DNA from 2 places in the Bradyrhizobium sp. IAR9 genome. Region 1 is predicted to be linked to the other one. Evidence: riboswitches for the same ligand, from Rfam matches in the RefSeq annotation. Region 1 holds a riboswitch; the other holds the start of a gene.
What was found. A riboswitch is a leader RNA that binds a small molecule or an ion and turns the genes downstream of it on or off. The one in region 1 is predicted to bind S-adenosylmethionine.

Region 1 (4,169 bases):
CAGGCGCTTGACCTCGTCGAACGGCACATAGGTGCCGGTCGGATTGTTGGGATTGGCGAGCCAGACCAGCTTGGTCTTCGGCGTCACTGCCTTGAGGATGGCGTCGACGTCGCAGGTCAGGTTGGTCTCCTGCGCGACGACGTTCTTGGCACCGACCGCCATGGTCGCGATCGGATAGACCAGGAAGCCGTGCGTGGTGGAGATCGCCTCGTCGCCGTGGCTGAGATAGGTGTGCGCCAGCAGATTGAGGATCTCGTCCGAGCCGGCGCCGCAGATGATGCGGTTGGGGTCGAGCCCGAAGGAGCGGCCGATCGCCTCGCGCAACACGCGCGAGGTTCCTTCCGGATAGTCTTCCAAATGATCCGCCACGTGCTTGAAGGCTTCGATCGCCTTGGGCGAGGGCCCAAACGGCGTCTCGTTGGCCGACAGCTTGAACACCTTGCGGCCCGGCTCCGCGACCGGGCTCTTGCCGGGCGTGTAGGGCGCAATATCGAGAATGCCGGGATTCGGCACGGGGCGGGACATCTTGAACTCCGAAAATGGCGGGGCGCGGCGCGTGGTTTACGATTTCGCCCCGGTCGGGGGCACCGTATAGCGCGTTGCGTGGCTGCCGACGAGGGCCGTGGAGCGCACCGAGGCCCCCGCCTCGATCAGGGCAGCCCTGATTTTGTCGATGCTGGTCGCATTCGTGACCGAGACCAGCAGCGCTGCGCCGTCGAAGGCGGTGTCGGGTACCGCCACGATCTCGGCGAGCGGCGACAGGGCCCGCGCGACCTCGGCGTTCCAGCCGGAGACGCGGACGCTGAAGGTCTCGACCTCCGTCAGCAGGGCGCTGTCGGCGACCCGCGAGATCGCGAACACCGGCAGCGCCGCCGGATGGTCGGCGCGCTCGACGAAGGGCATCCGCGCGATGATCTTCGGCGCGCCTTCCGTTTCGAGCAAGAGCCACCATGGCGTGCGGCTCGACGTCGCCGAGACCAGCGCCAGATCGCCCTTGGATTTCGCCACCGCCTCGACCGCGGCCTGTGCGCTGAAATGCGCGATGTAAGGCACGGTGAAGCCAAAATGGAAGCGCGCGGAATCGCGCATCGCCGGCTCGCTCGCCGAGATGTCGGCATGCACCGAGAACGGCGCCTGCACGTAAGTGAACGTGGAGATGATGACGCGCCAGATGCTCTCGACCGTGTCGAGCGGCAGGATGCCGCGATGACGCTGCACGAGGTCACGCATCATGGCGGCCTCGCGCGCTGGGCGGAACGCCGAGCCGACCTCCTGGGTCTGCTTCACCTGGATCAGGCGGTCGATGATGTCGCCGCGCTGCATCAGCAAGCGATGCATGCCCTCGTCGATCGCGTCGATCTCCTTGCGCAGTTCCTGGAGCGATGGTGGCGCGGGCGGACGTTGGGACATGTCTGGCTGTCGATGGTTTCGATGGGGGATGTTCTGATTAGGCAGTCGGGACGGCGAAAGCAAAGAGAAATCACGTCCTTTTCGGACGACGCGAGAGAAACGAATTGGGCCGATCCCGGCCGCGACTTGACGAAAACCACCCAAGACGGTAGTTTTTGCCCGTTCCGTGGTCATTTGAGCCGGCCGGCTTGCAGCCACGTTAAAAAACTCGCTAAACAGGCCGGGGACGCTTCCGATCCCGGCCGAACCTATCGTTCAGGCCGGGTTTTTCATGGCCTGATGCAAGTGGCGATCACGCGTTTGATCGCAAACGAGGTCGATGGTCAGATGGGTGGCGTCAAGTCGATACCGAGTCCTGCGATCAGCGCCGACGAACGGTCGCACGAGGTGGATCATCCAAGCTCGCAGATCGCGCATTTCGGCGCCGAGCAGCCGCTGCGGCTCGATTGCGGCGTCGATCTCACCCCGTTCCAGATCGCCTACCAGACCTATGGCGAGCTCAACGCCGATCGCTCCAACGCGGTGCTGATCTGCCATGCGCTGACCGGCGATCAACATGTCGCCAATGTGCATCCCGTCACCGGCAAGCCCGGCTGGTGGGAGACGCTGGTCGGCCCCGGCCGGCCCATCGATCCCAAGCACTACTTCATCATCTGCTCCAACGTGATCGGCGGCTGCATGGGCTCGACCGGGCCGGCCTCGATCAATCCTGCCACCGGCAAGGTCTGGGGCCTGGATTTCCCGGTCATCACCATCCCCGACATGGTGCGCGCGCAGGCGATGCTGGTCGACCGGCTCGGCGTCGACACGCTGTTTGCGGTGGTCGGCGGCTCGATGGGCGGCATGCAGGTGCTGCAATGGACCGCCGCCTATCCGGGCCGCGTGTTCTCCGCGCTGGCGATTGCCTGCGCGACGCGGCACTCGGCACAGAACATCGCCTTCCACGAGCTCGGCCGCCAGGCCGTGATGGCCGATCCCGACTGGCACGGCGGCGGCTATGCCGATCACGGCATCCATCCGCATCGCGGGCTCGCGGTGGCGCGGATGGCGGCGCACATCACCTATCTCTCGGATGCGGCGCTGCATCGAAAATTCGGCCGGCGCATGCAGGACCGCGAGCTGCCGACATTCTCGTTCGACGCCGACTTCCAGGTCGAGAGCTATCTGCGCTACCAGGGCTCGTCCTTCGTCGAGCGCTTCGATGCCAACTCGTACCTCTATCTGACGCGCGCGATGGACTATTTCGACATCGCCGCCGACCAAGGCGGCGTGCTCGCCAAGGCGTTCGTCGACATCAAGACCCGCTTCTGCGTGGTCTCCTTCACCAGCGACTGGCTGTTTCCGACCTCGGAATCGCGCGCGCTGGTGCACGCGCTGAATGCCTCGAGCGCGCGGGTGTCGTTCGCCGAGATCGAGACCGATCGCGGCCATGACGCCTTCCTGCTCGACGTGCCCGAATTCTTCGACATCTCCCGCGCCTTCCTGCAATCCGCCGGCAAGGCGCGCGGGCTCACCGGCAAGAAGGACGGCTAGCGATGTCTGTACAGGAAGCGCTGCCGCTGAACGGCGTGACGACCACCTCGTCCGGTCAATATCGCGCCGATCATCTGCTGGTCGCCGAGATGGTGAAGCCCGGCTCGAAGGTGCTCGACGTCGGCTGCGGCGAGGGCGATCTGCTCCAGCTGCTGGAGACGCGCGGCATCGACGGCCGCGGCATCGAGCTGTCGCGCGAGGGCGTCAATCGCTGCGTCGCCAAGGGCCTTGCGGTGGTGCAGGGCGACGCCGACACCGATCTCGTCAATTATCCGGATGACGCCTTCGACTACGTGATCCTGTCGCAGACGCTGCAGGCAACGCGGCAGCCGCGCGTGGTGCTGGAGAATCTGCTGCGCATCGGCCGCCGCGCCATCGTCTCCTTCCCGAATTTCGGTTTCTGGAAGATGCGGCTGCAGCTCCTGGTCGGCGGCCACATGCCGCGCACCGAGAATTTGCCGGCGACATGGTATGACACCGCCAACATCCATTTCTGCACCATCAAGGATTTCGTGCAGCTCTGCGACGAGATCAACGTCAAGATGGAGCGCTCGGTCGCGCTCGATCTCTACGGCCGCCCGGTGCCGCTGAATCTGCCCTGGTGGGTGTGGAACATGTTCGGCGAGCAGGCGGTGTTCTTGCTCAGCCGCGGCGGGGGGAAGTAGTTTTTCTCGCCTGCTGCGGCCTGACCCGTCATCCTGAGGCGCGAGTAGCGCGATGCGAAGCATCGCGCCGGGAGCCTCGAAGGATGAGCGGCCGAGTGTTTCGGCGTGCTCATCTCTCGCTGTGGCGAGAGCGTGGCCGTCGCCCTTCGAGGGCCGCTGAAGAAGCGGCCACCTCAGGGTGACGGAGTTGAGAGCGCGGGGCGTTTCATAGTGCAGACCTAACCGAACCCCGTAGCCCGGATGAAGCGCAGCGCAATCCGGGGCAAGTCGCGCCGCGTTGACAATCCCGGATTACGCTTTCGCTCCATCCGGGCTACGCGACGGAGTATTTGCTGCGCCTGTGCCTAATGCGCCAGCGACCTGGGATCACGCACCGGCCATCGCCCGGCCTCAACCAGCGCCACGAAGCGCTCCACGCTCGCGTTGAACAGCGCGGGCTCTTCGAGATTGAGCACGTGGCCCGACTTCGGAAACATCGCCAGCCCCGCCGCAGGCAGATGCTTCTTCAGGAACAGGCTCGGTCCGACGCATAGATCGTCCTCGTCGCCGCAGATGATCAGC
Region 2 (4,169 bases), on a different contig from region 1:
TGGGATTGGTCGGTCATGTCACCACCTCGTGTGGACTGTAGCCCGGATGGAGCGAAGCGTAATCCGGGATCGTGCCACAAGCGAGGGTGTCCCGGATTGCGCTTCGCTCCATCCGGGCTACGGAATTACACCCGAAAATGCTTGCTCAGCTTCAGGCCCTGGGCCTGATAGTTGGAGCCGATGCGCTGGCCGTACATCGCGTCGGGACGGGCCAGCATCTTCTCGTAGACGAGGCGGCCGACGATCTGGCCGTGCTCGAGGATGAACGGCACTTCGCGCGAACGCACTTCCAGCACGGCGCGCGATCCCAACCCGCCCGCGCCGGCATAGCCGAAGCCGGGATCGAAGAATCCGGCATAATGCACGCGGAATTCACCGACCAGCGGGTCGAACGGCACCATCTCCGCGGCGTAGTCGGGCGGCACCTGCACGGCTTCCTTCGACGCCAGGATGTAGAACTCGCCGGGATCGAGGATCAGGCTGCCGTCGGGGCGGGCCGAGATCGGCTCCCAGAAATCTTCCACCGCGTATCCGGAGCGACGATCAACGTCGACGACGCCGGTGTGACGCTTGGCGCGGTAGCCGACGAAGCCGTTTGCCTTCTCGCCGGAGAGATCGACGGAGACGGCGACGCCGCCCGAGAGATCAGCATCGTCGATGTCGACGAGGCGCTCGGCGGCATGCAAGCCATCGAGCTCGTCGGCGTTGAGGATGGCGTCACCGGTGCGGAAGCGCACCTGCGACAGACGCGAGCCCTCGCTGACCAGCACCGGAAACGTCTTCGGGCTGATCTCGGCATAGAGCGGGCCGTGATAGCCGGCGCCGATCATGTCGAAGCGGCGGGTGCCGTCGGCGATGACGCGGGTGAAGACGTCGAGCCGGCCGGTCGAGCTCTTCGGGTTCGCCGCCGCGACGATCTCCGGCGGCAGCGCGAGGCTCTCCAGCAGCGGCACGATGTAGACGCAGTTGGTCTCCAGCACGGCGCCGTCGGCGAGGCTGAACTCGTGCAGCTTCAATTCGTCGATGCGCTCGGCGACGGTGGCGCCGGGACCGGGCAGGAAGCTGGCGCGGACGCGATAGGCGATGTCGCCGAGACGCAGATCGAGGCTCGCTGGCTGGATCTGGCTCTCGACGAAGTCATAGGCGGGCAGGATGAGCCCCGCCGCCGCCATCGCCGCGATCATGCGGTCGGGCAGGATACCATTGGCGTCGGGCGCAACCGTGAACGTCAACCGGGGGTCCTCATCAGGGGTCAGATGCATCCGGACATGCCGAAAATACAAGTCTTTTACGGCTATCCGATGGACGCCTTGACGGAAAGGGCATTGCGGAATATGAGCATCACTTATCCCGTGGTGATTTGAGCCGGCCGGCTTGCAGCCACGTTAAATAAGTCGCTAAACAGGCCGGGGACCTCTGTGATCCCGGCCCGTGGATATATCCAGGCCGGTTTTTTTGTGACCGTTTTCGACGAGACGGTCATGTCGGAGGTACCTATGTCGAAGTCGACCACCAACTACCGTCCCGAAACCCGCCTGGTCCATTCCGGCACCCTGCGCTCGCAATATGGCGAGACGTCGGAGGCGCTGTTCCTGACCCAGGGCTACGTCTACAACAGCGCCGAGGAGTGCGAGGCGCGGTTCAAGGGCGAGGATCCCGGCTTCATCTATTCGCGCTACTCCAATCCCACCATCGCGATGTTCGAGCGCCGCATGATCGAGCTCGAAGGCGCCGAAGCCGCACGCTCGGCGGCGACCGGCATGGCCGCGGTGACGACGGCGATCCTGGCGCCACTCAAGGCCGGCGACCACGTGGTGGCCTCGCGCGCCCTGTTCGGCTCGTGCCTCTACGTCGTCCAGGACCTGCTGCCGCGCTACGGCATCGAGACCACGCTGGTCGACGGAGCCAATCTCGATGAATGGCAACGCGCGGTGAAGCCCAACACCAAGACGTTCTTCCTGGAGAGCCCGACCAACCCGACGCTGGACGTGCTCGACATTCCCGGGATTGCCGAGATCGCGCACAAGGGCGGCGCGCGACTCGTCGTCGACAACGTGTTCGCGACCCCGATCTGGCAGAGCCCGCTCGCGCTCGGGGCCGACGTCGTGGTCTATTCCGCGACCAAGCATATCGACGGCCAGGGGCGCTGCCTCGGCGGCATCATCCTGTCGTCGGAAGCCTTCATCGCCGAGCACATCCACAATTTCATGCGCCAGACCGGCCCGTCGATCTCGCCGTTCAACGCCTGGGTCCTGCTCAAGGGCCTGGAGACGCTGGGCGTGCGCGTGCGCGCGCAGACCGAAACGGCCGCGCGCATCGCCGACGTGCTGGCGAGCCATCCGAAGATCTCGCGACTGGTTTTCCCGGGCCGCGCCGATCATCCGCAGGCAGCGCTGGTGAAAAAGCAGATGCGCGGCGGCTCGACGCTGGTCGGCTTCGAGGTGAAGGGCGGCAAGGCCGCGGCGTTCCGCGTGCTCAATGAATTGAAGCTGGCGAAGATCTCCAACAATCTCGGCGACGCCAAGAGCCTCGTCACGCATCCGGCGACCACGACGCATCAGCGTCTGAAGCCGGAGGACCGCGCCGCGCTCGGCATCAGCGAAGGGTTCATCCGCTTCTCGGCGGGGCTCGAGCATGCCGACGACCTGATCGAGGATCTGACTGCGGCGCTGGAGAAGGCGTGAGGCGAAGCGAGATCTCGTAGGGTGGGCAAAGCGAAAGCGAGCCCACGTCTTCTTCCTTCGTATCACTGATTCCTTCGTATCACTGAGCGATGGTGGGCACGGCGCTTTGCGCCTTTGCCCACCCTACGGCAGCGTGCCTACATCGGCCGATACGTTCTTACGTCCGCGGGCACGTTCACGCCCAGCTTGATCTGCCCCACCGAGCGGATGATGTCGTCGCCGAGCAGCTGGGCGAAGCAGGCATAGCCCCAATCGTTCATGTGCAGACCGTCGGCGATGACGAAGCTCTCGACCGGAATCGACTGGTTCTCGTGCCAGTCGCGCATCACCTCGAAGCGCGGGAAGATGCCGACGTGACGAAGCTCGGCGACCTTGCCGAGCAGCTTCACCATCTTGCCGGCGCTTTCGCCGCGCTGGTTGACGGCCGGCGAATATTGAGGATCGACCAGCACGATGTCGGCGCCGCCGGCGGCCTGGATGCGGCTGATGCCGTCCTCGACCAGTTTGGCGGTGTCGCCGGGATCGAGATTGCGCAGCACCGCGTTGGTGCCGACCTGCCAGATCACGAGATCCGGATGCACGTCGATCACCTGGGTCTGGAGGCGCTTCATCATCTCGGGCGCATCCTCGCCGCCGACGCCGGCATTGACGACGGTGATGTCGGCGGTCGGATAGTGTCGGCGCAGCTGGGCGGCGAGACGGTTCGGATAATTGAACTCCGGCGAGCTCGCGCCGAATCCTGCGGTCGACGACGAGCCGAACGCGACGATGAGGACGGGCTGGCCGGCGACGAGCTTGCCCGCGACATGCGGCAGCGAGCCCATCGCCTTCGAGCCGCCCTTCGGCGGCAGGCAGGGCACGCGGTTGAAGACGTCGCCGGCGGATTTGGCGACCTGCTTCACCTTGTCGATGGCGCGCGCGGTGATGCCGCGCTGCTCGGGCGAGGTCACAGCAACGGTGGTCTGGGACGGCGAAGCGGGAGCGGGATCAGCCGACTGCGCCGGTGCTTGTGTCGCCTGCGCGGCTTGGGTCTGCGCATGGGACTGCGGGGCCGGCGCCAGCAACAACAGCACTGCTGCTGCAGGCGCGGCCAGCCATGCCGTCAGGCAAAAAGGGCGGAGAGAACTCATTAACACTAGACCTCAATTTTGCTGCTGGGCCGGCTCCAGATGGGCTGCGTCGATCACGAACTGTGCCAACGCCCGGCCAAGGCAATCATGAACCTGCTTCGCCAGTTCGGGCCCGCGGGACGGGCTGAACAGGTCGAACTGACCCTGATCATTCCACTGCCGCATGATCGTGAAACGATCGAACAGCGGAATATCATGCTCCTGCGCCACGACGCGCATATTATCGAGAAACGGTTGGGCCGAGATCATCGTTTCGGTACGCGGGCTGTACTGCAAATTCATCAAGACGACGTCGGCCCCTGCCTTTTGCAACGCAACAACCCCCTCGGTGACGGCGCTGCGAAATTCGTCGGGA

Region 2: linked by a shared signal. The riboswitch ahead of GGD67_RS37760 (O-succinylhomoserine sulfhydrylase) and the one ahead of GGD67_RS07325 (homoserine O-acetyltransferase) in region 1 are both predicted to bind S-adenosylmethionine.

Annotation. Positions count from the first base shown of each region.
Region 1 is NZ_JACBZW010000002.1:369,020-373,188, reverse strand. Features, by position in the region: gene hisC (histidinol-phosphate transaminase) at 1-525, opposite strand, end outside; gene GGD67_RS07330 (chorismate mutase) at 562-1,410, opposite strand; SAM riboswitch at 1,567-1,646, shown strand; gene GGD67_RS07325 (homoserine O-acetyltransferase) at 1,738-2,943, shown strand; gene metW (methionine biosynthesis protein MetW) at 2,946-3,608, shown strand; gene GGD67_RS07315 (alpha/beta fold hydrolase) at 3,953-4,169, opposite strand, start outside.
Region 2 is NZ_JACBZW010000023.1:60,377-64,545, reverse strand. Features, by position in the region: gene GGD67_RS37770 (PAS domain S-box protein) at 1-17, opposite strand, end outside; gene GGD67_RS37765 (2'-deoxycytidine 5'-triphosphate deaminase) at 126-1,262, opposite strand; SAM riboswitch at 1,343-1,422, shown strand; gene GGD67_RS37760 (O-succinylhomoserine sulfhydrylase) at 1,497-2,684, shown strand; gene GGD67_RS37755 (SGNH/GDSL hydrolase family protein) at 2,822-3,814, opposite strand; gene GGD67_RS37750 (SGNH/GDSL hydrolase family protein) at 3,827-4,169, opposite strand, start outside.